Regions from separate parts of the Streptomyces sp. NPDC054794 genome, predicted to be linked through region 1. Evidence: riboswitches for the same ligand, from Rfam matches in the RefSeq annotation. Region 1 holds a riboswitch; each other region holds the start of a gene.
The links. A riboswitch is a leader RNA that binds a small molecule or an ion and turns the genes downstream of it on or off. The one in region 1 is predicted to bind cyclic di-AMP.

Region 1 (7,034 bases):
GGCTCGGTAACGCATGTACGGAAGTGGCGGCGCCCGACCGGCGGGTGACCGTATGTGACCGTGATCCGGGTCCGGCGCCGCCGCCTTCACGCAGAGCGATGACCGAAGCGGCGGTTCCGGGGCGCGCGGGGGCGGCGGGGTGCTATGGAGCGCATATATGCGAGCGTGGGGGCGGTGGCGGCGGGGCCCGGGCCCTTGATTAGGCTCCGGCCTCATGGACGTACTCATCCATCTCTTCGTCGGCCTGCACATCATCGGCATCGCCGCGCTCCTCGGCGGCTTCTTCACCCAGATGAAGGCGATGGGCCAGGGCACCGCCCGCTTCGTCCCCGCGATGCTGCACGGCGCGCTGACCATGCTGGTCACCGGTGTGATCCTGGTCGGCCTCAACCAGGCCGACGACCACCACCTCAACACCGTCAAGATCGGCGTGAAGCTGGCCCTGCTGATCGTGATCCTCGGGCTCGTCTACGTGAAGCGCGACGACGAGAAGGACGACGAGAAGGTGGACAAGGGCCTCTTCGGCCTGGTGGGCCTGCTGACCATGGCGAACATCTTCATCGCCGTGCTCTGGACGTGAGCCTCCTCGCCGCGGGCGTGAGCCGCCTCAGCGCGCGGCCCCGAGGCGCGCGGCCCTGATCCCGGCGCGGGCCGAGGCGACCGCGCCGGCGGCGACCGCGAGCCAGGCGGCCACCGCCAGCCACAGCAGCACCCGTCCGGGCCAGCGCAGCCACGGGATCCCCACGGCGGCCGAGACGGAGAGCAGGGCCACCGACGACATCCCCATCGGGAACACCGTCGCCCAGCGGCGCTCGTCGTAGCCGAGCCGGGGGCGGGCCAGCTCGGCGGAGAACAGGACGACGTACCAGGACAGGTCGAGGACGATCAGCGTCAGGCTCACCTCGCGCAGGACGCCCCGGTCGTCGTCGTTCCACAGGTACAGGCGCGCGCTGTCGGCGGAGAGCAGTTTCGCCGCCGCCAGTGCCGAGATGGCCAGCGCGCCGCCCGCGATCCAGTGGTCCCCGGCGCCCTCGACCACCTGCCACAGGTCGAAGTGGGCCAGGGCGACCCCGTAGAGCACGAGCCCCAGCCAGAACAGCACCAGCGCCGCGTGCGCGAGCCAGGCCGTCGCCTCGGTCCCGGCCAGGGTGGCGGCGAGTACGGCGATGCCCTGCGCGGCCACGCAGCACAGGAACACCGCGCCCGGCATGCGCCGCCGCCAGTGCCGTATGCCGAGGACGTGCAGCACCGGCCACAGCACCGCGGCGAGGGCGAGGAGCGCCTCGGCCAGGACCGGCCGGCCCAGCGTGGCGAAACAGGTGCCGAGCACGGCGGTGGCGGCGACCGCGGTGAGCGCGACCGGCGTCCGCGCCTCGGCCAGCCAGCCCTCGCGCTCGCGCAGCAGTCGTACGACGAAGTCCGCGGCCAGCACCGACCAGCCCACGCAGGCCAGCGCGAGGGCGATCCGCGACAGCGGCTCGTGCCCCGCCAGACGCAGTCCCGTCGACACGATGCCGGTCGCCATCACGGCAGCCCCGGCCGCCGGCGGACGCCGCGCCCACCAGGCGCGCAGGGGTGAGGTGCCGGGCATGGCCCGATGCTAGGGAGCGCCGGGCGCGTGACGAGCGCTCCACGCGCGCGTGCGCCACGAAAAGCGTGCGAGTGGACCACGCGCGCGGGCACAGTCGCGCGAAGCGGGTCCCCGGCGCCCAGTCAGGCCTGAGCGCCGGAGCCCAGCGGCACACGCAGGCGTGCGCGTCCGCCGCTCAGGCGGGCCGCACCACGCTGTGGATGATCGACGAGCCGGCGTAGTAGATCGACTCCTCGCGGACGTAGGCGCCCGGCTTCGGGGCGTGGATCATCATGCCGCCGCCGATGTAGATGCCGACGTGGCTGATGTCGTCGTAGAAGAAGATCAGATCGCCGGGCCGGGCGTCCGCGAGGGAGACCGTGGTGCCGGCGTTGACCTGGTCCCAGGTGGTGCGCGGGAGGCTGACGCCGGCGGCCTTCCAGGCGGCCTGGGTGAGGCCGGAGCAGTCGTAGGAGCCGGGGCCGGTGGCGCCCCAGACGTACGGCTTGCCGATCTGGGCGCGGGCGAAGGCGAGCGCCTTGTCGGCCTTGGCGGTGGACGTGGAGCTGGGCGTCGACGAGCCCGACCCGGTGGAGGTGCCGGTCGACGAGCCGGTGGACGGCGACGGCGAGGGGGACGCGCTCGCCGCCGCGTCCTTCTTCCGCTGGGCCGCTTCCTCGGCCGCCTGCTGCGCGGCCTGCTGCTTCGCGAGCTCGGCCGCCTTCCGCGCGGCCTCCTCCTGCTTGCGCTTCTCGATCGCGGCGAGCCGCGCCTTCTCCTCCGCCGTCAGCTTGGACAGCAGCTCCCGCGCGGTGGAGAGCTTCGTCTGGACGGTGGCCTTGGCGGTCTTCAGCTCGCTCTGCGACTCGTTGAGCGTCTCCAGGCTCTTGGCGGCCTCCTGCCGCTTCTTCATGGTCGCGGACTGCTGCGTGACGTAGTCGTCGACCGCTTCCTTCTGACGCGAGGTCAGCCGGTGCATCAGCTGGGTCTGGTCGAAGTAGTCCTGCGGGGAGTCCGCGAGCAGGAAGGTGGCCGTGTCGGGGGCGGAGCTCCCGGTGCGGTACTGGGCCGCGGCGAAGGTGCCCAGTTCCTCACGGGCCTTGTTGAGCTTGTCCGTGCGCCGGGCCACGTCGTCCAGCAACGTGTCGACCTGCTTGCGCTGCTTGCCGGACTTCTCCTTGGCCGAGTTGTACTTCTCGGTCGCCGACTCCGCCTGGCGGTAGAGGTCGTCGACCTTCTTCTCGACCTCCTCGATGCTCGGCTTGCCGTCGGTGGACGGGGTGGCGTTGGCCGTCTGGGACAGCAGGGCCACCGAGGTGAGGGCGGCGGTGGCGAGGGCGGGGGTGCGTATGCCTGCTACGAGGGGGCTCGGGGGGCGCGACTTGCGGTGCGACGCCAAGGGAGGCGACTCCTTCCATGTTCCGCCTACCGAGTTAGCTGTCGGGTTCGGGCGGGTGGTTCGGAAGGGTTGCCCTACGGCCGGTCCCCGAAGGGAAGTCGGACCGATTCACCCCAAGGTCGGTGGGTCCCCGGCTCCGGCTGCCGCGAGGAGGCGCCGGACTCGGCGGAGGCCGTGCGGCCCGGCGACGTTCGCCGGTGGGGGTCGTACGGCCTGCCCGGAACGCTAGCCAACTCGTGTGGCCCCTGTGAAGGTTGATGTGCGATATGCCCGATACATTTTCGTGACCTTGACCATGGATTTCGCGCACCGTGCTCAATCCGGAGTGACATGCGACGACTTGTCCGGAGCCGCGACACCCGTCCGCTTCGTAGCGTTACCGGCTCGCTGGTCATGGTTCGGGTGCCGTGGCGGCGTGGAAGGTCGGTCGTTCACCTGGTGTGACGGAACGACTCCGGAGGGCGGGAAGGTGTCCGATGGCCGGATCCGGAAGATCCGGGGCCGCTGATTTCCGGGGTGGCCGCGGGTTGTCAGTGCGGCGCCCTAGACTCGGAGAGCGATGAGCAGCCTCTTTGACGAAAGCTTCCTGGCGGATCTCCAGGCCCCCCGCGGGCACGCGGAGGAGCCCCCGCCGCCGCCCGAGGACGATCACGCTCCGGAGTCGATTCCGGACGATCTGTTCGGCGGGAAGTTCGACGTGCCTCCGGACCGCGACTCCCACTACCGCGACGGGGCCCCGCGCCCGGTGCTCGACGCGGCCGCGCTCCTGGAGGGGCTGAACGAGAACCAGCGTGCGGCCGTCTCGCACGCCGGCTCCCCGCTGCTCATCGTGGCCGGCGCCGGCTCGGGCAAGACCCGCGTGCTCACCCACCGCATCGCCCACCTGCTGGCCGAGCGGCACGTCCACCCGGGCCAGATCCTCGCGATCACCTTCACCAACAAGGCCGCGGGCGAGATGAAGGAGCGCGTCGAGCAGCTCGTCGGTCCGCGCGCGAACGCGATGTGGGTGATGACCTTCCACAGCGCGTGCGTGCGCATCCTGCGCCGCGAGAGCAAGAAGCTCGGCTTCACGTCGTCGTTCTCGATCTACGACGCCGCCGACAGCAAGCGCCTGATGGCCCTGGTCTGCCGCGACCTGGACCTCGACCCCAAGCGCTTCCCGCCCAAGTCCTTCAGCGCCAAGATCAGCAACCTGAAGAACGAGCTGATCGACGAGGAGGACTTCGCCGCCCAGGCGTCCGACGGTTTCGAGAAGACCCTCGCCCAGGCCTACGCCATGTACCAGTCGCGGCTGCGCGAGGCGAACGCCCTCGACTTCGACGACCTGATCATGACGACGGTCAACCTGCTGCGCGCCTTCCCGGACGTCGCCGAGCACTACCGCCGCCGCTTCCGGCACGTCCTCGTCGACGAGTACCAGGACACCAACCACGCGCAGTACGCCCTCGTGCGCGAGCTCGTCGGCACCGCCGAGCACCCGGTGGACGTCCCCCCGGGCGAGGGCGACCTGCCGCCCGCGGAGCTGTGCGTCGTGGGTGACGCCGACCAGTCGATCTACGCCTTCCGCGGCGCGACGATCCGCAACATCCTCCAGTTCGAGGAGGACTACCCGAACGCGACGACGATCCTCCTGGAGCAGAACTACCGCTCCACGCAGACGATCCTGTCCGCCGCCAACGCGGTCATCGAGCGCAACGAGTCCCGCCGACCCAAGAACCTGTGGACCAACGCGGGCGCGGGCGCGCAGATCACCGGCTATGTCGCCGACACCGAGCACGACGAGGCGCAGTTCGTCGCCGACGAGATAGACCGTCTCACGGACGCGGGCGAGGCGAAGTCCGGCGACGTCGCCGTCTTCTACCGCACCAACGCCCAGTCCCGTGTCTTCGAAGAGGTCTTCATCCGCGTCGGCCTGCCCTACAAGGTCGTCGGCGGTGTCCGCTTCTACGAGCGCAAGGAGGTCCGGGACGTCCTGGCCTACCTGCGGGTGCTGGCCAACCCGGAGGACTCGGTCCCGTTGCGCCGGATCCTCAACGTGCCCAAGCGGGGCATCGGCGAGCGCGCCGAGGCGATGATCGACGCGCTGGCCCAGCGCGAGAAGATCAGCTTCCCGCAGGCGCTGCGCCGCGTCGACGAGGCGTACGGCATGGCCGCGCGTTCCACGAACGCCGTCAAGCGCTTCAACGTGCTGATGGAGGAGCTCCGCACGATCGCCGAGTCGGGCGCAGGACCGGCCACGGTCCTGGAGGCCATACTCGAACGCACCGGCTACCTCGCCGAGTTGCAGGCCTCCACCGACCCGCAGGACGAGACCCGGATCGAGAACCTCCAGGAACTCGCCGCCGTGGCCCTGGAGTTCGAGCAGGAGCGCGGCGAGGACGCAGGGACACCGGGGGCCACCGCCCCGGGGAGCACGCTGGCCGACTTCCTGGAGCGGGTCGCGCTGGTCGCCGACTCCGACCAGATCCCGGACGAGGACGAGGACGGCTCCGGGGTCATCACCCTGATGACCCTGCACACCGCCAAGGGCCTGGAGTTCCCGGTCGTCTTCCTGACCGGCATGGAGGACGGCGTCTTCCCGCACATGCGCGCCCTCGGCCAGACCAAGGAGCTGGAGGAGGAGCGGCGCCTGGCCTACGTCGGCATCACGCGCGCGCGGGAGCGGCTCTACCTCACCCGCTCCGCTCTGCGCAGCGCCTGGGGACAGCCGTCGTACAACCCGCCCTCGCGCTTCCTGGAGGAGATTCCGCCCGCCCACGTCGAGTGGAAGCGGACGGGAGCGGCCGCGCCCGTGTCCTCGGGACCGGCGTCCGGTGTGGCGGCCTCGCTGTCCTCGTCCCGCTCGCGCTCGTCGGCGGCGGGTGCGTCCGGGTTCGCCACGAAGAGGGTCTCGTCGAAGCCTGTGGTGTCCCTGTCCGTCGGGGACCGCGTCACCCACGACCAGTTCGGACTCGGCACGGTCCTCGCGGTGACGGGCGCGGGGGACAACGCGCAGGCGACGATCGACTTCGGCGACGCCAAGCCCAAGCGGCTGGTGCTGCGGTACGCGCCGGTGGAGAAGCTGTAGGACCCAGGAGGCGGGCCCGCACGTGGTGGGCCCGCAGATGGCGGGGGCCCGGCTCTATGTCGGGTCGAGGCCGTGGCTGCGCAGCCACGGGAGCGGGTCTATGGCCGCGCCACCGGCCGGGCGCACCTCGAAGTGCAGGTGCGGGCCGGTCGAGTTGCCCGAGTTGCCGGAGTACGCGATCGGGTCACCGGCCTTGACGCTCGTACCGGAGGCGACGCGGTAGCTGGAGAGGTGGCAGTACCAGGTCTCCGTGCCGTCCTTCGCCGTCACGATCAGCATGTTGCCGTACGCGCTGTTCCACTTGGTCGAGACGACGCCGTCGGTCGCGGACATCACGGTCGTGCCGTACGAGACGGGGAAGTCGATGCCCGTGTGCACGGACATCCAGTTCACGCCGGCCTGGCCGAAATAGGCGCTGAGCCCTTTCTGCAGAACCGGAAGCACGAACTTGGGGCGCAGCCGCTCCTTGAGCGCCGCCTCCGCCGCCGCCTTCTTCTTCTCGGCCACCTGCTGGGCCTTGAGGTCGATGCGCTCCTGCGTGCGGCTCGCGCGGTCGGCGAAATCGTCGGCGCCGGCGGAGAGGTTCTCCAGCTGGGTGTCCAGCTTGTTGTTGGCGGCGGACGGTTTCACCGACTTCGTCTCCGCGGCCGCGGTGGTGGTGCCCTTGTCGCCCCCGGTCAGACCGGCCACGGAGGCGGCGGCGATCCCGGCGACCCCCATCACACAGGCGGAGGGCACGGCCACGGTCATCAGCGCGGAGCGCCTGGCGGGCGTGCGGCGGCGGGAACGCGCCGCGCCGCGCGAGCCCGCGCGGGTGGCCGGAGCCGGGGTGAACTCCTCCTGGTCGTCGAGGAGGGGTGTCACGGCGGGCAGCTCACCGGTGGAGGCCAGGTCGCCGTTCTCCTGAGACGTTTCCTCAAAGGAGTCGTCGTCGTACGGGCCGTCCTCGTAGGCGGCGTCCTCGTAGGAGGTTGCGTCGTACGTGCCGTCCTCGTAGG
Region 2 (7,034 bases), on a different contig from region 1:
CTGTACGTCAACTCCCCCGGCGGCTCCTTCAGCGCGGCGGCGGCCGTCTACGACACGATGCGGTACGTCACCTGTGACGTGGAGACGATCTGCCTGGGCCAGGCGGGTTCCTGCGCCGCGCTGTTGCTCGCGGCCGGCACACCGGGCAAGCGCTTCACGCTGCCGGGCGCGCGCATGCTGCTCCGGCAGCCGTCCCTGCCCGAGCCGGTGCAGGGCCAGCCGAGCGACCTCGTCATCCAGGCCGAGGAGTTGACCCGGGTCCGCACCCTCCTCGAAGAGATGCTCGCCCGGCACACGGGCCGCGACCCGGAGCAGGTGCGCGAGGACCTGGAGCGGGACCTGGTCCTCGACGCGCAAGGCGCGCTGGAGTACGGGCTGGTGGACGGGATCATCCCGAACCGCAGGGCCTCGCGCGGCACGCCGGACGCGAGGTGAGCCGCCGATGCTGCCACCGGAACTTCCGCCACTGCCCGCGCTGACCCGTGCCGAGGGCGAGTTGATCGACCGTTACCTGGACGTGGTCGATCTGCTCGGCCGGATCAACCCGGGCCGGCACGGGGACACGTACCGTGGACTGCGGGCGGCCCAGGCACTGGTCGCCAAGGCCACGGAGTTGCGCGACGCGCTGGCCCTGATGCACCGAAGGGGCGAGACGGAGGTGCACGCGGCCACTCTGGCACGGGCGTTGCGGGTGCTCGACGGCGAACGACGCACCGCCCGCCTCGCCGTGCCGCCCGACGACACCTGCTGACGGCGTGGGTCGACCGCGCTGCTGTTCGTCGACACGTGCGCGGTCCGGTCGAAACGATCCAAATGACGTACCCCCGTTCGGCGTAGCGGCGCGTCCTTCCACTCGACCGTCAGGGTTGCGCAACGCGCTTGCCCGAGAGGTGTCGTGGGGTGCTTTCGCGCTGGTCCGGGGCCTCGTGACCCACTCGACCGTGACTCGAACACAGCACTGTCCACCCGAACGGGTGAGTGGTGAGTAACACCACAAATCCCCGATTCCATTGGGATTTTCGGACACCTGTGAGTGAAGATCCCTGTCTGACGAGCCCCCGCCACAACGGCGGGGCGGTCCGGGCGGACGCCGAGTCCTGCCGCCGCCCGGATGACCGGTCGACAGGAGTGGATCGGCAGGAGTGGAGGACCCGAGCAAGACGGGTCGCCGGAACGGACGTTCTTCGTCTGTTTGTTCGTTCCGAGCAGCCCTTGGGGTGAAGCCGCGGCAACGCGGCCGGGCAACTTCGCCAGCCCGAATCCGACAGGTCATCCTTCACAGGCGGCTGACGAAGGGTTGCGCATGACTGCGCTCAATCGTGTCCCGTCGCTCATGGCCCGGGCCGGTACGGCCTCGGCCCTCACCATCGCCGCCGTGGGCGGCTCGATCGTGGTCCCGGGCTTCGCCGCCGACGCCTCGGCGGCGACCATGGCGACGAAGGCACTCCAGGTCGCGGCCTCCAAGAAGGGTGCCCCGTACAAGTGGGGCGCCACGGGGCCGCGCAGGTTCGACTGCTCCGGGCTGACGCTGTACTCGTACAAGAAGGCGGGCAAGACCCTGCCCCGCACGGCCGCTCAGCAGTACAACAGGACGCACCACGTCTCGGCCAAGCACCGCAAGGCCGGAGACCTGGTGTTCTTCCACTACGGCTCCAGCGTCTACCACGTCGGCATCTACGCCGGGAAGGGGAAGATCTGGCACGCCCCGAAGACCGGGGACGTGGTGAAGCTCCAGAAGATCTGGACGAGGAGCGTCTGGTACGGCCGGGTCAGCTGACCTGCCCGAGGGGTGGCGGCGACTGACGCGCCGTCACCCCCTCGGGGCCTGGCCCGCGATGACGCGTGGTCAGGTCACGACACGAACGGTTCGAGCAGCAGGGCCCCGCCCAGGACCGTCAGCGCCAGACCGGTCCCCGTCCGCAGGGCCCGGGCGGCCCGCGGCCGGCGCAGCCACGTGCCGAGCCGGTCGACGAGCAGCGCCACCGTCGGGAACCACACGAGGGTCAGCCCGATCACGATCAGGGCGAGCAGCAGGGTCCTGGGCAGCGCGGGGCTCCCCGCGGGCACGAACTGGGGCAGCAGGCTGAGGAAGGTCAGCGAGACCTTGGGGTTGAGGGCGTTGGTGACGAACCCCTGCCGCACGGGGTGCGTGGCCGCCGTCGGAAGCGCCTCGGGCTCCCCCGCCGCCCCCCGCAGCGCCCACAGGGTCCGTACGCCGAGATACAGGACGTAGGCGCCGCCCAGCAGTTGCAGGGTCCGGAACAGCGCCGGCACGGCCACCAGGACCGCGGCGACCCCCGCGACCACCAGCGTCGTGTGCACGAGCAGCCCGCCCGCGATGCCCAGCGCGCAGGCCACGCCCGCGCGGCGGGAGACCAGTGCGTTGCGTACGACGACGGTGAAGTCGGCACCCGGCATGGCGACCATGCCGGCGGCGACCCCGGTGAAGGCGATGAGCTGTCGGTCCATGGGCCCAGCCTGCCGGAGCGGAGCCTTCAGCAGGTATGTCGAATCCCCTGGGTTAGCCTTAAGCATCTCTTTAGGCACGGGACGGCAGACGGGCGGCCGGGCATGTACGACCCCACACGGCTCGCCGCGCTGGTCGCGGTGGCGGAGGCGGGTTCCATCACACGGGCCGCCGAGCGGCTCGGCTACACGACCCCCGCGCTGTCCCAGCAGCTGGCCAAACTGGAGCGGGAGGCGGGCACGGCGCTACTGGTCCGCCACCACCGCGGGGCGCGGCTGACGGACGCGGGCGAGCTGCTGGTGGCGCGGGCGCGCCGGATCCTGGACGAGCTGGAGCGCGCCCGGCACGAACTGGCCCGGCTGACCGGACTCACGGGCGGCACGCTCAGGCTCGGCACCTTCCCGACGGCCGGGATCCATCTGCTGCCGCCGGCACTCAGCGCGTTCCGCCGGGCGCATCCGGACGTGGAGCTGTCGGTGGCGGACTACGATCCGCCGGCCGGGGTGGCCGCGGTCGCGGCCGGGGAGGTGGACCTGGCGCTGACGCACGCGTACCACCCGGCGGAGCCGTGGCCGGTGCCGTCCTCGGTCGGTCTGGAGCCGGTGCTGGAGGAGGAGCTGGTCCTGGTGACCGCTCCGGGGCACGTTCTGAGCGAGGGGTCCGCCCGGCTGCCACTGTCCGAGCTGGCCGGCCAGCCGCTGATCAGCATGGCGCCGCACAATCCGGCTCGGCAGGGCGTCGAGTCCCTGCTGGCGCGGGCGGGAGCCACGCCGTCCGTGCTGGTCCCGACTCCCGGGTATGCCGTGGTGTGCGCGCTCGTGAGCGCGGGGCTCGGCGTGGCGGTGGTACCGGAGATGGTGGCGCGGACGGCGGTCACTCCGGTCGGGGTACGGCCGTTGGCCGCGGGAGAACTGCGCCGTACGATCTCGGTCGCCCACCGGGCCGACGAGGTGGCCCCCGCCGCGGACGCCTTCCGGGCGCTGCTGCGGGGCGCGTTCGGCCGCGCACGACAGGGCTGACGCCAGAGCTCCTGCCGGCCCGCGGCTCGCGCTAGGGTTCCTGCTGACCCGCCGCGCTGACCGGCTGGGCCCGTACCGTCCAGGGCAGTTCGATGGAGACGGTCTTGCCGCCCTCGCGGGTGGGCCGCACCCGCAGCTTTCCGCCGCATTCGGCGGTGAGCCAGCGGATGATGACCAGACCGCGCCCGTTGTCCTGCTGGACGGCGGCGGGGAGTCTCTTGGGGAAGCGGGGGTGACTGTCGGTGACGCCGATACGCAGGTGTTCGTCGCGGTGGAGGACCATGTCCACCGTGAAGGTGGGTGACTGTCCGAACGTGTGCTGTACGGCGTTGGTGGCGAGTTCGGAGACGATGAGCCGGATGGTGTCGGCCACTTCCGTGTCCGCCGGCAGACCCCATTCCGCGAGCGTGCCCACCACGTAGGTACGAGCCACGGAGACCGAGGCGGGATCGCTCGGCAGAGTGACGGATGCTTCCAGATGGTCTGCCATGGCGACGTCGTCCTTTTCCCACGGGACCGGAGTCCGACACGGTGCGGATGGTTCGAGTACGGTCCCGGACTGGTGCTTCGTCGCCAGACTGCCATTACCAGGCCGGTCACGGGTGGCGATCCACCAAGATATGCATATATCTGTCGCTCGAAGCGGTGAACTCTGCGACGGCAGACCGTATTTGGGCGGCTCGGAAGGAGTAAGGAGTAGCCCATGCAGAACGGTCCCGCGGTGCGCCGCCGGAAACTGGGCGCCGAACTGCGCACCTTGCGCACCGAGGCGGGTCTCACGAGCGGTGAGGCGGCCCGGTTGGTGGGCTGGCACCAGTCGAAGGTGAGCCGCATCGAAACCGGCGCCAGCGGTGTGAAATCGGCCGATGTGCGGTTACTCCTCGACGCCTATGGAGTGACGGACGGCGAACTGCGTGACCTCCTGATGGTGTTGGCGGGGTCGGACGACGTCGCCGGCCGGCACCACTGGTGGCACGCCTATCGCGGGGTACTGCCGCACACCTACCGGGACTTCATCAGCCTGGAGTCGCAGGCCAGCGAGATGCGCACGCTGGAGACGTCGGTGGTCCCGGGGCTGCTGCAGACGCCGGAGTACGCCCGCGCGGTGACCAGGGCGGCCGTGAACGGGCGGGACGACGCGGAGGAGCGGCTGGCCGCGCTGGTGGAGGTGCGGCTCGCCCGGCAGGACGTGCTGCGTTCGGATCCGCCGCTGGAGCTGACCGCCGTGCTGGACGAGGCGGTGCTGCGGCGCGAGGTCGGAGGTCCTGACGTGATGGCACGGCAGCTGGAACGACTGATGGACGCGGCGCGCCTGCCCCAAGTACGGCTTCAGGTACTGCCGTTCGCGGCCGGTGCTCACATCGGCATCACCGGGCCTTTCGTTATCTTCTCATTTCCGAGCACGTCTGATCTGGATGTGGTTGTTCTGGACCACTTGACGAGTAGCCTCTATCTCGAACGGAAAGAAGACCTCCAGGCGTACTCGGAGGCCTTCAACAACCTTCAGATCCACGCCCTTTCACCCGAGGACTCGTTGGATTACATCGCCGGGATAGGCGACGGCGCGTAAGGAGGCACCATGACTGCACTGCCTCGGAACGTTCCCTCAAGTACCGATCTGCACGGTGTGCGGTGGCTGCGCAGCAGTTACAGCACGGGAGCCAACAACTGCGTGGAGACGGCACGGCCGCGCTCCGGTCCGATGACCGGGCTGGTGGCCGTGCGCGACTCCAAGGAACCGGCCGGACCCGCGCTGCTCTTCTCCCCCGAGAGCTGGGCGGGATTCGTCACCGCGTTCCGTTGATCCCCGCGCACCCCGACTCGATCGATCCCAACTGATCACATTCCGTCAAGGCGCGCTCGGCCGTGTCACGCCGACTCATGGTCGCGCCTCGCCGATCACACGTACAGCGCGTTCGATCTCGGCCCCGGAGAGGTCCGCTCGGGCGGTCAGCCTGAGCCGTGAGATGCCGTCGGGCACGGAGGGAGGACGGAAGCAGCCCACGACCAGGCCGGCCGTACGGCAGTCGGCCGCCCAGCGCACGGCCTTCTCCGGGGACGGTGCCCGCACGGAGACCACCGCGGCGTTTGGACGTACCGCTTCCAGACCCGCGGCGGTCAGGCGCGCGTGCAGTTCGGCGGCCACCGCGCGGGCCCGCGCGGCCCGCTGGGGCTCGCGGCGCAGCAGCCGGAGCGCCGCCAGGGCCGCGCCGGCCGAGGCGGGGGCCAGTCCCGTGTCGAAGATGAACGTCCGTGCCGCGTTGACCAGATGGTCGATCACCCGGGCCGGGCCGAGCACCGCACCGCCCTGGCTGCCCAGCGACTTGGACAGGGTCACCGACACGACGACGTCGTCGGCACCGGCCAGTCCCGCCGCGTACGGGGCTCCCTGCCCGCCGTCGCCCAGGACACCGAGCCCGTGGGCGTCGTCGACGACCAGCCCCGCCCCGTGCTCCCGGCACGCCGCGGCGAGTTCCGTGAGCGGCGCGGCGTCCCCGTCGACCGAGAACACCGTGTCGGAGACGACGATCGCGGGCCCCTCGTGCGTGCCCAGCGCCTTGCGCACCGCGTCCGGGTCGGCGTGCGCGACGACCTGCGTGGTGCCGCGGGCCAGCCGGCAGCCGTCGATGAGCGAGGCGTGGTTGCCGGCGTCGGAGACGATCAGGGAGTCGTGCGGGCCCAGCGCGGTGACCGCGGCGAGGTTGGCCGCGTACCCGGAGGAGAACACCAGGGCCGCCTCGACGCCGCAGAAGTCGGCCAGCTCGCGCTCCAGCTCGGTGTGCAGTTCGGTCGTTCCGGTGACCAGCCGGGAGCCGGTCGCGCCGCCGCCCCAGGCGCGGGCCGCGGCCGCCGCCCCTTCGGTGACCTCGGGGTGCCGGGACAGGCCCAGGTAGTCGTTGCTCGCCAGGTCCAGCAGAGGTGAATCGGCGGGACGGGGCCGCAGGATCCGCACGAGTCCGGCGCGGCGCCGTTGCTCCGCCTGGTCGTCGATCCAGCCGAACACCATGGGTCCTCCGAGGCTTTTGTAGGTAGCGGACAGACACTAGTCGGACGCCCAGCCGCCCAGGGTGTGGCAATACCCACACGTCCAACCGTCTCCGTTGTGCAAACTCTCCTTGGCCCCGGGCGGTCCCGTAGGACAGGATCGGACCTCATGGACCTGCTGAACACGCTGGTGGACAAGGGGCTTCGGCGCGAGCTGCCGACCCGCGAGGAAGCACTCGCCGTGCTGGCCACCTCCGACGACGACGTACTCGATGTGGTGGCCGCGGCCGGCAAGGTGCGCCGGCACTGGTTCGGCCGGCGCGTGAAACTTAACTACCTGGTCAACCTCAAGTCCGGCTTGTGCCCGGAGGACTGCTCCTACTGCTCGCAGCGGCTCGGCTCCACGGCCGGCATCCTGAAGTACACCTGGCTCAAGCCCGACGAGGCCTCCGAGGCCGCCGCCGCGGGCCTGGCCGGTGGCGCCAAGCGGGTCTGTCTGGTGGCCAGCGGGCGCGGCCCGACGGACCGGGACGTGGACCGGGTGTCGGACACCATCAAGGCCA
Region 3 (7,034 bases), on a different contig from region 1:
CCAGGTCATGGACCGCATCCGCGCCGAGTGCCCCTGGTCCTCCCGGCAGACCCACCTGGGCCTCGCCAAGTACGGCATCGAGGAGGCCTACGAACTCGTCGAGGCGATCGAGGCCGGCGACCGCGACGAGCTGAGAGAGGAGCTGGGCGACGTCCTGCTCCAGGTCGTCTTCCACTCCCGCATCGCCGAGGAGGACCCCGAGGCGCCGTTCTCCATCGACGACGTGGCCGGCGGCATCGTCGCCAAGCTCATCCACCGCCACCCGCACGTCTTCGGCGACGAGACGGCCCAGACCCCCGAGGACGTCAAGGAGCACTGGCTGCGCACCAAGGCGGAGGAGAAGCGCCGCACCTCGGTGACCGAGGGCGTCCCGCTCGGCCAGCCCGGCCTCGCCCTCGCCGCGAAGCTCGCCTCCCGTGTGCGCACCGCGGGCCTCAAGGTGCCGCTGCCGCAGGGCGAGGGCATCGGATACGAGCTGCTCGCGCTCGCGGTCGGCGCCGAGGCGGACGGTGTGGACCCGGAAGCGGCCCTGCGCGCGGCGGCCCGCGCCTACCGCGACGCCATACGCACCGCCGAGGGCACGGAGGGCTAGCCGTCGCCCGACGGCCACCCTCACCCCGACGGCTACCGCCGCCCCGCCCCCCGGCAAGGCCCACCCCCCGATCCCGGATACCGTCAAGGAGTGACCGACCAGCCCCACCCCGCGAACCCCGCCTCCGACGCGCCCGCTCCCGCCGCCCCCGACCTCTTCACCTGGGAGTTCGCCGCCGACCCCTACCCCGCCTACGCCTGGCTGCGCGAGCACGCTCCCGTGCACCGGACGAAGCTGCCGAGCGGGGTGGATGCCTGGCTGGTCACGCGGTACGGCGACGCCAAGCAGGCCCTCGCCGACGGCCGCCTGTCCAAGAACCCGGCGCATCACGACGAGCCCGCGCACGCCAAGGGCAAGACCGGTATCCCCGGCGAGCGCAAGGCCGAGCTGATGACACACCTGCTCAACATCGACCCGCCGGACCACACGAGGCTGCGCCGGCTGGTGAGCAAGGCCTTCACGCCTCGTCGCGTCGCCGAGTTCGCCCCCCGCGTCCAGGAGCTCACCGACCACCTCATCGACCAGTTCGCCGCGCGGGGCTCGGCCGACCTCATCCACGAGTTCGCCTTCCCGCTCCCCATCTACGCCATCTGCGACCTGCTCGGCGTCCCGCGCGAGGACCAGGACGACTTCCGGGACTGGGCGGGCATGATGATCCGGCACGGGGGAGGGCCCCGGGGCGGGGTCGCGCGGTCGGTGAAGAAGATGCGGGGCTATCTCGCCGAGCTCATCCGCAAGAAGCGCGAGGCCCTGCCCGACGACCCCACCCCCGGCGAAGACCTCATCTCCGCCCTCATCCGGGCCTCCGACCACGGTGAGCACCTCACCGAGAACGAGGCCGCCGCGATGGCCTTCATCCTGCTGTTCGCCGGGTTCGAGACGACCGTGAACCTCATCGGCAACGGCACCTACGCCCTGCTCACCCACCCCGAGCAGCGCCACCGCCTCCAGCGCTCCCTCGACGCGGGCGAACGGGACCTGCTGGAGACCGGGGTCGAGGAACTCCTGCGCTACGACGGCCCCGTGGAGCTCGCCACCTGGCGGTTCGCCACCGAGCCGCTCACCATCGGCGGACAGGACATCGCGTCCGGCGACCCGGTCCTCGTCGTCCTCGCCGCCGCCGACCGGGACCCGGAGCGGTTCGCCGACCCGGACGTCCTCGACCTCGGCCGACGGGACAACCAGCACCTCGGGTACGGCCACGGCATCCACTACTGCCTGGGCGCCCCGCTCGCCCGCCTGGAGGGCCAGTCCGCGCTGGCCACCCTCCTCACCCGCCTCCCCGACCTCCGGCTCGCGGTGGACCCGGACGAGCTGCGCTGGCGCGGCGGGCTGATCATGCGCGGGCTGCGGACCCTGCCGGTGGAGTTCACACCCGTCCGGTAATGACCGGAACGGGCAGTTCCGTAGATCCGTACCCGGAGCGACACCTGACACTCCCTCAGGGCTGTGATCTTCACGTGATCTACGCGGCATTAACTTGTGACAAGTGATCGTCTGCCTATACGTTCACCCATCGACGCGGTACTCCTGCAACACCTGCCGCGCCGGTCAACGCTGTCGCACGAAAGGTCTCCGCATGCTCTCCGGGAACGGTCGTCACCGTCGCCCCCGTCAGGCTCCGGCTCTTCTCGTGGCGGCCGGAGTGACCGGCTCCGCCATCGCCATCCCGCTCCTCGGTGCCACCGCCGCGAACGCGGCCGACGGAAACACCTGGGACAAGGTGGCCGAGTGCGAGAGCGGCGGCTCCTGGAGCGCCGACACGGGCAACGGGTACTACGGCGGCCTGCAGATGTCCCAGGACGACTGGGACAAGTACGGCGGCCTCCACTACGCCGTCAGCCCCGACCAGGCCAGCCGTTCGCAGCAGATAGCCGTCGCCGAGCGGATCCTCGCCGACCAGGGCACGGAGCACTGGGCCACCTGCGCCCTGCTGTCCGGGCTCACCGCGAACTCCGGTTCGGTCGACGTCGACACCGGTGTCGGGGGATCCGGCTCGCAGGGCAACGGCCAGGCCTCTTCCGGCGATTCGGATGAGTCATCCGGTTTGTCCGACTCGTCCAGCGGGTCCGACGAGTCCGGCGACTCCGACGGTGCCGCTCCGTCCCACGGTTCCTCACCGTCCGCCTCTCCCTCGTCGAGCGCCGACACCGGCAAGAAGGGCGAGGGGGAGAACTCCGCAAAGTCGGACAAGTCGGCATCGCCCGACTCCAAGGGTTCGGGCGATTCGCAGGGAACCCACAGCTCGGTCACCGAGTCTCCCAAGGTGGACGACTCGGACAACTCGTGGCAGACCGGTAGTTCTTGGAGCCTGGTCGACACCGGGGCGAGCAGCGGCGGCCGCCACCGCGGGGTCAGTGCGGACGAGGACGCGGACGAAAGTGCCGTAAGCGGACAGACCGCCACAACTTCCGGCCGTCACGCCACTCGTGGGGACTCCACCTACACCGTGCGCTCCGGTGACACTCTCGTCTCCATCGCGGACTCCCTTGACGTGGACGGCGGATGGCGGGCGCTCTATGCCGCCAACGAGAAGTCCATCGGGGCCGACCCGAACGACATCTCCGCCGGTCAGACCCTGGAAGTTGGCGGCGAAACGGGTGCAAAGTAGCGGGAGTTGGCGTCCCGATTCGGGCTCAATGTCCGCTTTGCTGAAAGTGTGGGATGAGTCTCAGAAGCCCTGATCGTCTTTGAAATTCCCCGGATCACGTGTCTACGGTCGGGACCGCTCGTCACCACGAGCCCCGGCTGCCGCAACGCCGAATCCTGTCAGCGGCCGTACGGGAACAGTCGTCGCGTCACGCGCCGTAGGCAGGAGCGGGGGACCCAAGGTAGGTGCCGGGCCCGGCAGTTGATGCCGGATCCGGCTTGGGGTGAAGCCACGCCTTCTCGGAAGGTGTGGCCGGGCAACTCAACCGGCCCGAACCCGACAGCTCACCTCGCAGGCGTCGGTGAGGGGATCGATCCATGCTGTTTTCCGGCAAGGGCAAGCACCGTCGTCCGGCCAAGGCCACCCGCGCCATCGCGATCGCCGGTGTCACCGGCGCCGCCATCGCCGCTCCGCTGGTCGCCTCCGGCAGCGCTTCCGCCGCCACCGCCTCCGAGTGGGACAAGGTCGCCCAGTGCGAGGCGGGCGGCAACTGGTCCATCAACACCGGTAACGGCTACTACGGCGGTCTGCAGTTCTCCGCTTCCACCTGGGCCGCCTACGGCGGCACGAAGTACGCCGCCACCGCCGACAAGGCGAGCAAGGCGCAGCAGATCGAGATCGCCGAGAAGGTCCTCGCCGCCCAGGGCAAGGGTGCCTGGCCGGTCTGCGGCACGGGCCTGTCCAGCACCCCGTACGGCGGCTCCGCCGCCGCGCCCACCACCCGCTCGACCGAGCCGCAGGCCGCCACCCGCTCCACCAAGCGTCCGGCCGTGACCAAGACCGTCACCACCCCGACCGGCAAGAAGGTCAAGAAGGGCGACGGCGAGTACAAGGTCGTCAAGGGTGACACCCTCGGCTCGATCGCCGCGAAGCACAAGGTCAAGGGCGGCTGGCAGAAGCTGTTCCAGCTGAACAAGGGCATCGTCCAGGACGCCGACCTCATCTACCCCGGCCAGCAGCTGCACCTGAAGTAATCAGTGGCCCGCAGCTGAGCCACGGCGCCCTCACACTCGTGCCCCCACCGCGGAGGGCACCTGAGGTCACCCCCGTCCCCACGGTCTCCCCGCCCCGGCGCGTAATCCCCCGTACGCGCCGGGGCGGGGTTTTTCGTGTGCCGTTCGCCGGGGCTTCGAGTCGTTTTCCACTCTCCCTTTGTTCCGACAGGAAACAATGGGTACCGTCAGACCCTGTCCACGGGACGGTCGGTCGGTGGCCGACGGCCCCGGGACGGTTAGGCTCTAGTCGCAAGGCACACCAGCCCCGCACTTCCAGCGTCACATCCCAAGAAGGAGATGCTCGTGCCGTCCATCGACGTCGTCGTAGCCCGGGAAATCCTGGACTCCCGAGGCAACCCCACGGTCGAGGTCGAGGTCGGCCTCGACGACGGCAGCACGGGTCGTGCCGCCGTTCCGTCCGGCGCCTCCACCGGCGCCTTCGAGGCCATCGAGCTCCGCGACGGTGACCCCAACCGCTACCTCGGCAAGGGCGTCGAGAAGGCCGTCCTCGCCGTGATCGAGCAGATCGGCCCGGAGCTGGTCGGCTACGACGCCACCGAGCAGCGCCTGATCGACCAGGCGATGTTCGACCTGGACGCCACCGACAACAAGGGCTCGCTCGGCGCCAACGCCGTCCTGGGCGTCTCCCTCGCCGTCGCGCACGCCGCCTCCGAGGCCAGCGACCTCCCCCTCTTCCGCTACCTGGGCGGCCCGAACGCGCACCTGCTGCCGGTGCCGATGATGAACATCCTGAACGGCGGCTCGCACGCCGACTCCAACGTGGACATCCAGGAGTTCATGATCGCCCCGATCGGCGCGGAGTCCTTCTCCGAGGCCCTGCGCTGGGGCACCGAGGTCTACCACACCCTCAAGAAGGTGCTGAAGACCAAGGGCCTGTCCACCGGTCTCGGCGACGAGGGCGGCTTCGCCCCGAACCTCGGCTCCAACCGCGACGCCCTCGACCTCATCCTCGAGGCCATCAAGCAGGCCGGCTACGTCCCGGGTGAGCAGATCGCGCTCGCGCTCGACGTCGCCGCGTCCGAGTTCTACAAGGACGGCAAGTACGAGTTCGAGGGCAAGTCCCGCTCGGCCGCCGAGATGACGGAGTACTACGAGGAGCTCGTGGCGGCCTACCCGCTCGTCTCCATCGAGGACCCGCTGTTCGAGGACGACTGGGCCGGCTGGAAGGTCATCACCGACAAGCTCGGCGACAAGGTCCAGCTGGTCGGCGACGACCTGTTCGTCACCAACCCGGAGCGCCTGGCCCGCGGCATCGAGGAGGGCACCGCCAACGCCCTGCTGGTGAAGGTGAACCAGATCGGTTCGCTCACCGAGACCCTGGACGCCGTCGAGCTGGCCCAGCGCAACGGCTTCAAGTGCATGATGTCCCACCGCTCCGGCGAGACCGAGGACGTCACCATCGCCGACCTGGCCGTCGCCACCAACTGCGGCCAGATCAAGACCGGCGCCCCGGCCCGCTCCGAGCGCGTCGCCAAGTACAACCAGCTGCTGCGCATCGAGGAGATCCTCGACGACGCCGCGGTGTACGCCGGCCGCAGCGCGTTCCCCCGCTTCAAGGGCTGACCCAACCTGGGGTGAGGCTTAGCCAGTCGTACGTACGTCCCCGTACCCGGTCCCGTACCGTGTGCGGGGACGTACGCGCGTATGAATCGGGAGGCGGGGAACATGGCCGTGAAGGACCGGGACCGGTTCTCCACCGCGACCAGACTGCGGCTGCTCGGCGAGCAGACGGCGGCCCGCGTCTACCGTTCCCAGACCAAACGGCAGGCCCGCCGCTCCCGGCTCACCGGCCGGGCCGCGCTGCTCGCGCTCGTCCTCTGCACGATGGTGGTGGCCCTGGCCTATCCGATGCGCCAGTACGTCTCCCAGCGCGGTGAGGTCGCCGACCTGCGACGGCAGCGGGAGCAGGCGGCGCAGCGCGTCGAGCAGCTCCGCGACCTCAAGGCCCGGTGGCAGGACGACGCGTACGCCGAGCAGGAGATCCGGCGGCGGCTGCACTACGTGATGCCGGGGGAGACCGGCTACGTCGTGATCGACCCCGGCGCGGCCAAGCAGACCCGCGCCGAGCTGGGGGCGGCCGACCGCCCCTGGTACTCGAACGTCTGGGACGGCGTCGACAAGTCCGACGCCTCCGACCGCTGAGCCACTGACCTCCCGCCGACCGTGCCCGAGGAGCCGGCGGCCGGTGGCCGGTAGCCAGCGGCGTCGAGTCGGTCGCGCCCGACGGGCCGGGGCGCTTCGAGTCAGCCGCGGCCGAGGAGCGGGTAGCGTCGAGTCGGCCGCCGATGTCGAGTCGGCGGCTGCGCGTCGGCCCCGGCCGGCGAGCCGGTAGGTTCGAATCAGCCCCGGCCAGTGAACCGACAGAAAGACAGCCTGAAGACAGTCATGGAAACGCCTCCGCCGCCCACTCCGCGCACCGAGCCCACCGACGCGGACGTCGAAGCCTTCAAGCAGCAGCTGGGCCGCCCGCCGCGCGGGCTCCGGGCGATCGCGCACCGTTGCCCCTGCGGGCAGCCGGACGTCGTGGAGACGGCACCCCGCCTGCCCGACGGCACCCCCTTCCCCACGCTTTACTACCTGACGTGCCCGAAGGCGAACTCCGCCATCGGCACTCTGGAGGCCGAGGGCGTGATGAAGGAGATGACGGAGCGGCTCGCGACCGACCCGGAGCTGGCCGCCGCCTACCGCGCCGCGCACGAGGACTACATCCGGCGCCGGGACGAGATCGAGGAGCTCACGGGCTTCCCGAGCGCCGGCGGCATGCCGGACCGGGTCA
Region 4 (7,034 bases), on a different contig from region 1:
CCGCTGCTGGGCGTGCCGGAGACCTGGGACCTCCTCGCGGAGGCCGCACACGACGAGGCCCCGGCCGTGCTCCAGGCTCTGGTGGAGGTCAGCCCCTGGGACCTGGCCGCCGCGCACCGCGCCGCGTACGGCGCCCTGGTCGGCACGGCGTACGACGCCTGCCTGGACTCGTACGGCGGCTATGCCTCCTACGGCGTCCTGCGGAACATCGGCGCCTGGACCCCCTACGCCCCCGAACTGGCCGGCCGGCTCTCGCGAACGGTCTGCGACCTCGGCGGCCGCAGGCACTGGCAGTACGCGGCGTGGGTACTGCGCGACCTGGCCGCCTCCGATCTGCCGCAGCCCCTCGGCGGTGGGGCGCCCGGCAGCGTGCTGCACGGCGCCGTGAGCGAGCTGCTGGCCGCGATGCACACGCCCGAGGGAGGCGGCGACGCGCTGGCGGACCGGGACCAGCCGGCGCTGCAGCGGCTGCGCACCCTGGTGCCATCGGGTTACTCCGACCGGCCCCACCGGCCCGACCTGCTCCGGGGGATCGCCGGGCTGCTGGCGCGGGAACCGCTGCTGGCGGCCGAGCGCGCCTTCCTGCTGGTCAGGCTGGTCGACCTGGCCGTGGAGCCGGACGCCGTCCTGGCACGTCTGCGGGAGCTGGCGGCGGCCCTGGAGGGCGCCGGAGTGAACGTCGCGCGGCAGGCCGCGGGAGCGCTGCGGACCGACCGGGTCCGCGGTGATCTGGCCCGGCGCGGCGGGGCCCTGCTGGCGGCCGCCGACCCGCTGGCCCGCGACGGCGGCACCGTCACCGGTCTGCTGGCGGCCGGCCTGGTGGGCGGGGCCGGCAATGCCCTCGGCTGGCCGCAGGAGTGGCGGGCGGTGCTGCGCCTGCTGCGTGGGCATCCGGACCCCGACGTGCGGTACGAGGCGTACCAGCGCATGACGGATGCGGAGTGACCCTCAGCGTGACCGTGTCGGAGTGACTCTCCGGGCTTTTGCCTCTGAGGCAAGAAATTTGCCGCAGAGGCAAAAATTCGGCTCAATGGAGACATGAACGAATCCGAGCCGGTGTCCGGCGGCGACCTTCCCGCCGTCGCTCCCCAGCTGCGCGCCCTGCGTCGGCGCACCGGCCTGACCCTGGAGGCCGCGGCCCGGTCCGCCGGTCTCTCGCCGGCCCATCTGTCCCGGCTGGAGACCGGGCAGCGCCAGCCCTCGCTGCCGATGCTGCTCGCGCTCGCCCGTATCTACGGTACGACGGTCTCCGAATTGCTGGGCGAGACGGTCGCCGACCGGGACGCCGTGGTGCGCGCCGCCGACATGGAACCGACCCGGGCGGGTGGCTGGACGTACTTCCAGGCCGGCGCCTCCGGGCGGGCCATGCAGGCGCTACGCGTCCGGGTGCCGTACGGCACCCAGGGTGACATCGTGCGCGTGCACCCCGGCGAGGAGTGGCTCCACGTCCTCACCGGACGGCTCAGGCTGCGCCTCGGCGACACCACGCACCTGCTCGCGCCCGGCGACAGCGCGCACTTCGACTCGCTCACCCCGCACCGCCTCGCCGCCGAGGAACACGACGGCGTGGAGCTGCTGTTCGTCCACACCCTGCTGCAGAGTCCCACGGCCACACTGTGCCTGGGCCCCCTGACCGGAGAACTGCCATGAGCAACTTCGAGGACAAGTTCCCACGCGCCCTGTGGGTCCGTCTCATCATCTACATCGCCGTCGGGCACGTCTTCGCGGCGTTCCTCTATCTGCTGTTCGCGGTCGGCGCCAAGGGCTGACCGGGCTGACCACCGGGCGGCGAGGCCGCCCGGCACCCGGCGGTCTCAGTCGAGCAGGCGCTCGCGCAGCCGCTCCAGGGTCTCCGGGGCGAGCCCCAGACCCTGCGTGAGGTAGGCCCCCGTGCCGCTCCAGGTCTCCTCGATACTGTCGAACGCCGCCTGCAGATACTCGGCGCGCGCGTCGAAGAGCGGGCTGAGCAGCTCCATCACCTCGGGCGTGTACGCGGTCTCCGGGCTGCCGTTGCGCCGGACCTTGTAGCGCCGGTGCTTGGCGTTGGACTCCAGGTAGTCCGTGACGATCGCCTCGCGCTCCACGCCCACGGCGAGGAGTGTCACGGCTATGGAGATGCCCGCGCGGTCCTTGCCCGCCGCGCAGTGCATCAGCGCGGGCACGCTGTCCTCGGCGATCGCGTGCAGCACCCGCGAGTGCTCGGCGGTGCGCTCCTTGACGATCATCCGGTACGAGGCGACCATCCGGGCCGCCGCCTTGCCGTCGTCGAGGATCTCGCGCAGCTGGTCGAGGTCGCCCTCACGGACCATCTTCCAGAACTCGGCGCCGTCCGCCGGGTCGCTCAGCGGCAGGTTCACATTGCGCACGCCCGGCAGCGACACGTCCGGGCCTTCCAGCCGCTGGTCGGCCGCGTTGCGGAAGTCGAAGATCGTGTGCAGGCCGAGGGCGGCGAGGAACGCCGCGTCCTGATCGGTCGCGTGCGCGAGATGGCCGCTGCGGAACAGCACCCCGGCGCGCACCCGGCGCCCGTCCACGGTCGGCAGCCCGCCCACGTCACGGAAGTTGCGCACACCGGCCAGCTGGGGCTCGGTCGACGGGACCTGCTGCGTCACGGGGGCTCCTCTCACACGGTCCCCGGCGGCGCGATTCGCCGACGGGGCACGCTGTCGACGATACGACATCGGTTTCCTCGGGCACTGAGTTGTCCACAGGCGTTGCCCCCGAGGCACTTCGCCCTCGATGATGTTCGTGCTTGAGCGAATCTGTTGGCACTTGTGAGGGCGTGATGGTGGACATCGCCGAGAACGAACGGACCTGGCTCCTCTCTGGGCCGAGCAGCAGTTACGCGCTCCATCTCACGGAGGCGGACGAGCTGCTCCACCTCCACTGGGGCCCGGGCATCGCCCTGGCCGACGCCGAGGCCCTGGCCGTGCGCCCGCTGCCGGGCTACTGGCCATTCGAGACCCCCCTCGACGGACGCGAGGAGTACCCGGTCGAGGGCGGCCCCCGCTTCGTCAGGCCCGCCCTGTCCGTGCGCACCGAGGAGCGGCGCGGCACCGAGTGGACCTTCGCGGGCCACGAGGTCGAGGGCGACGAGCTGCGGCTGCGCTTCCGGGACGCCGGGCTGGCCATCACGCTGCACTACCGGATGCGCGGCGACGTGGTGGAGCGCTGGGTGACCCTGGACAACGAGGGACCCGCGCGCGTGGAGCTGCTCCGCGCCGACGCGGCCACCTGGACCCTGCCCGACCGGGAGGGCTGGCGGTTGTCCCAGCTGCACGGGCGCTGGGCCGCCGAGTCCCGGCTCACCAGCGCCCCGCTCACCCACGGCGAGAAGGTCATCGGCAGCCGCCGCGGACACACCGGCCACCAGCACCTGCCCTGGGTCGCGCTCGACACCGACGCCACCGAGGAGCGCGGCGAGGTCTACGGCTGCGCGCTGGGCTGGTCCGGCTCCTGGCGTATCGCCGTCGCCCAACTCCCGGACGCGCGCGTGCAGATCACCGGCGGCGCCGGCTACGACGAGTCCGGCCTGCTGATGCTGGAGGCGGGGGAGTCGTACACCAGCCCGGTCTTCGCCGGCCTGTGGAGCGACGGCGGCTTCGGCGGCGCGAGCCGCACCTGGCACGCCTACCAGCGGGCGCACATCATCCCGGACGCCGACCGGGACCGGCCGGTGCTGTTCAACTCCTGGGAGGCCACGAACTTCGACATCTCCGAGGACCAGCAGTCGGCGCTGGCGCGGCGCGCGGCGGCGATCGGCGTCGAGCTGTTCGTGGTCGACGACGGCTGGTTCGGCGCCCGCACCAGCGACCGCGCGGGGCTCGGCGACTGGACGCCCAACCCGGACCGCTTCCCGAACGGCCTCAAGCCGCTCGCCGACTCCGTGCACGCCCTCGGGATGCAGTTCGGCATCTGGGTCGAGCCCGAGATGATCAACCCGGACAGCGACCTGTACCGCGCGCACCCGGACTGGGTGCAGTACCAATCGGGACGAAAGCGGACAGAACTCCGCAACCAGCTGGTACTCAACCTGGCCCGCGAGGACGTCCAGGAGTACCTCTGGGAGCAGCTCGACGCGCTCCTGTCCAGCGCCCCCATCGGCTATGTGAAGTGGGACTTCAACCGCTGCTTCACCGACGCCGGCTGGCCCGGCGAACCCTATCCGCAGCGGCTGTGGGTCGATCATGTGCGCGCGTTCTACGCCCTGTTGGACCGGCTGCGGGCGGCCCACCCGGGCGTCGCCTTCGAGTCCTGCTCGGGCGGCGGCGGCCGGATCGACCTCGGTGTCATGAGCCGCACCGACCAGGTGTGGACCTCCGACAACACCGACCCGCTCGACCGGCTCGTCATCCAGCACGGCTTCACTCAGATCCACCCCGCGCGGGTCATGGCCGCCTGGGTCACCGACAGCCCGAACACCCAGCTCAACGGCCGGTTCAGCTCCCTGCGCTTCCGGTTCGTGAGCTCCATGGCCGGAGTCCTCGGAGTGGGCGGCGACCTCGCGGAGTGGAGTGAGGAGGAGCTCACCGAGGCCGGGGAATGGGTGGAGCTCTACAAGGAGATCCGTCCGGTCGTGCAGCGCGGCGAGCTGTACCGGCTGCGGCCCCCGGAGGGCGGGCTGAGCGCGGTGCAGTACGTGCTCGGGGACGAGGCGGTCGTACTCGCCTGCCTCCAGGCCCAGTCCTACGGTGAGCCGGTCCCGGCGCTGCGGCTGCGCGGCCTCGACCCGACGGCGTCGTACGAATGCCGCGAAACGGGTGAAATGCACCGCGGGGCGATCCTGCTGCACCACGGTCTGCGCACCGGCCTGCGGGGCGATTTCGACGCGGCCGTCTTCCGCCTCCGTCGTATTTGAGGCTTATGTCCCAATCGACCTCTTCATTCCAACTCGCTCTGGAATGAAGGGGCCTGCAGGGCGGTGCGTGAGGAGCGTCATACGGTGACCGTCCGTCGCGCGTCATGCTCACGTAATTCGCGGGCTTTTCCAGGGATTTGACGGGGCGAACCGGGCGGAAATGCACGGAGGGTGACCGGGAATTCCCGTAACGGATCAAGCTAAAGCCGGACACAAGGAACCTTCTGCTTGTCCGTTCGCATCTTGCTCGCTTACGTTCGCCACCAATCCGGTCGGAACGCCGAATCCTGCCGCCGCCCGGAGCCCCGCACACACTCACCCGTGCACGGCAGGAGCGGGGGACCCACCAGGCACGACGGCCTGTTCCGGTCTCCGGGACGCCTAGGGGTGAAGCCGCGCCTCACGCGGCCGGGCAGCTCCAGCCCGAACCCGACAGCTCACCTCGCAGGCGTCGGAGAGGAATGCGCCATGCCCGCGAAGGGTAAGCACCGCCGCCCCAAGACCCCGCGGTTCAGCCGGTCGATAGCCGTCGCCGGTACCGGTGGCGCCGCGCTGGCGCTGCCGCTCCTGGGTGCCACCGGCGCCCACGCGACCACCGCGCAGTCGGCCGCCCAGTCCGTCGCGGAAAAGGCCGTCCAGTCGGTTCCGACCGTCGCGAAGAAGGCCGCGAAAGCGCATGCGGGAACGCGTACGTACACCGTGAAGTCCGGCGACTGCCTCGCGAAGATCGCCGACGAACACCAGGTGCGCGGCGGCTGGCACCGGCTCTACCGGGACAACCACCAGGCCGTCGGCGGCAACCCCTCGCTCATCCACCCCGGCCTGAAGCTCCTCCTCGGCAAGAAGGCCGCGGCCTTCACCCAGCCGTCCCGTGCGCAGGCGCCCTCCTACGCTCCCGCCGCTCCCTCGGCCCCGGCCGCCGAGCCGTCGGCCGTGTCGGACGCGTCCGGGCAGAGCGCCCCGGCCGCCGGCACGTCGGCCGACACCGCGGCGAACACCGTGACCACGGTCTCCACCGGCTTCACCCTGCCGGTCCAGGGCGCCACCATCGGCACCTCCTACCACGTCGCGGGCAGCATGTGGTCCAGCGGCTACCACACCGGCGTCGACTTCGTCGTCCCGACCGGCACCCCGGTCAAGGCCGTGGGCACGGGCACGGTCGTCTCCGCGGGCTGGGGCGGCGCCTACGGCAACCAGGTCGTGATCCGGCTCGCCGACGGCTACTACGCCCAGTACGCCCACCTGTCCCAGCTCTCCGTCACGGCGGGCCAGGCCGTGGCCCCGGGCCAGCAGGTGGGGCTGTCCGGCGCGACCGGCAACGTGACCGGCCCGCACCTGCACTTCGAAATCCGCACCACGCCGAACTACGGCTCGGACGTGGACCCCGTCAGCTACCTTCGCGCGCACGGCGTCGCCGTCGCCTGACACGCGGCGCGCCTACGCAGCCGAAGGCCGGACCTCGATCCCCCCGGGTCCGGCCTTCGGTGTCTCCCGGGCCAGGACTTCAAGGTGTTTCGGGGCTTCAACAGGCCTGCGGGACCACCTATTCCCCCATTGGCAAACTCTTTAAGGGTGTCTTATCTCACCGTTCGTCAACCCCTTCCTACGATCGCGTAGGTCACATCCGAAGGGGAATCATGGGCCGATGTGGCAGACGATTCGAAGAGTGACAACAGATCAGTGATCGGGTCGTACGTGGCGGTGGGGGACAGCTTCACCGAGGGCGTCGGCGACCCCGGCCCCGACGGGGCATTCGTCGGCTGGGCGGACAGGTTCGCGGTTCTGCTCGCGGACCGACGCCCGGAGGGCGACTTCAAATACACCAATCTCGCGGTGCGCGGGAAGCTGCTCGACCAGATCGTGGCGGACCAGGTCGCGCAGGCCGTCGAACTCGCGCCGGACCTGGTGTCCTTCTGCGCGGGCGGCAACGACATCATCCGGCCCGGCACCGACCCGGACGAGGTGGCCGAGCGCTTCGAGCGCGCGGTCTCGCAACTGACCGCCGTCGCCGGGACGGTCATGGTGACCACCGGCTTCGACACCCGGGGCGTACCCGTCCTCAGGCACCTGCGCGGCAAGATCGCCACGTACAACGGGCACGTCCGGGCCATCGCCGACCGGTACGACTGCCCCGTGCTCGACCTGTGGTCCCTGAAGACCGTTCAGGACCGTCGCG

Region 2: another riboswitch for cyclic di-AMP. It lies ahead of ACWGKT_RS35845 (C40 family peptidase); the one in region 1 lies ahead of ACWGKT_RS21715 (C40 family peptidase).
Region 3: another riboswitch for cyclic di-AMP. It lies ahead of ACWGKT_RS04610 (transglycosylase family protein); the one in region 1 lies ahead of ACWGKT_RS21715 (C40 family peptidase).
Region 4: another riboswitch for cyclic di-AMP. It lies ahead of ACWGKT_RS15200 (M23 family metallopeptidase); the one in region 1 lies ahead of ACWGKT_RS21715 (C40 family peptidase).

Annotation. Positions count from the first base shown of each region.
Region 1 covers NZ_JBSHAQ010000019.1:134,600-141,633, reverse strand. The annotation lists gene ACWGKT_RS21725 (hypothetical protein) at 215-580, shown strand; gene ACWGKT_RS21720 (tellurite resistance/C4-dicarboxylate transporter family protein) at 608-1,591, opposite strand; gene ACWGKT_RS21715 (C40 family peptidase) at 1,767-2,969, opposite strand; cyclic di-AMP (ydaO/yuaA leader) riboswitch at 2,978-3,147, opposite strand; gene pcrA (DNA helicase PcrA) at 3,529-6,036, shown strand; gene ACWGKT_RS21705 (peptidoglycan DD-metalloendopeptidase family protein) at 6,091-7,034, opposite strand, start outside.
Region 2 covers NZ_JBSHAQ010000046.1:19,672-26,705, reverse strand. The annotation lists gene ACWGKT_RS35855 (ATP-dependent Clp protease proteolytic subunit) at 1-435, shown strand, start outside; gene ACWGKT_RS35850 (hypothetical protein) at 443-751, shown strand; cyclic di-AMP (ydaO/yuaA leader) riboswitch at 1,092-1,300, shown strand; gene ACWGKT_RS35845 (C40 family peptidase) at 1,304-1,777, shown strand; gene ACWGKT_RS35840 (LysE family translocator) at 1,852-2,469, opposite strand; gene ACWGKT_RS35835 (LysR family transcriptional regulator) at 2,572-3,486, shown strand; gene ACWGKT_RS35830 (ATP-binding protein) at 3,518-3,976, opposite strand; gene ACWGKT_RS35825 (helix-turn-helix domain-containing protein) at 4,190-5,056, shown strand; gene ACWGKT_RS35820 (DUF397 domain-containing protein) at 5,066-5,290, shown strand; gene ACWGKT_RS35815 (8-amino-7-oxononanoate synthase) at 5,366-6,493, opposite strand; gene bioB (biotin synthase BioB) at 6,641-7,034, shown strand, end outside.
Region 3 covers NZ_JBSHAQ010000003.1:204,226-211,259, forward strand. The annotation lists gene ACWGKT_RS04595 (nucleoside triphosphate pyrophosphohydrolase) at 1-592, shown strand, start outside; gene ACWGKT_RS04600 (cytochrome P450 family protein) at 683-1,978, shown strand; gene ACWGKT_RS04605 (transglycosylase family protein) at 2,172-3,203, shown strand; cyclic di-AMP (ydaO/yuaA leader) riboswitch at 3,386-3,555, shown strand; gene ACWGKT_RS04610 (transglycosylase family protein) at 3,560-4,216, shown strand; gene eno (phosphopyruvate hydratase) at 4,535-5,821, shown strand; gene ACWGKT_RS04620 (FtsB family cell division protein) at 5,924-6,400, shown strand; gene ACWGKT_RS04625 (DUF501 domain-containing protein) at 6,644-7,034, shown strand, end outside.
Region 4 covers NZ_JBSHAQ010000012.1:89,024-96,057, forward strand. The annotation lists gene ACWGKT_RS15175 (hypothetical protein) at 1-945, shown strand, start outside; gene ACWGKT_RS15180 (helix-turn-helix domain-containing protein) at 1,039-1,650, shown strand; gene ACWGKT_RS15185 (DUF6126 family protein) at 1,647-1,769, shown strand; gene ACWGKT_RS15190 (tyrosine-protein phosphatase) at 1,815-2,612, opposite strand; gene ACWGKT_RS15195 (alpha-galactosidase) at 2,786-4,858, shown strand; cyclic di-AMP (ydaO/yuaA leader) riboswitch at 5,165-5,322, shown strand; gene ACWGKT_RS15200 (M23 family metallopeptidase) at 5,327-6,283, shown strand; gene ACWGKT_RS15205 (SGNH/GDSL hydrolase family protein) at 6,539-7,034, shown strand, end outside.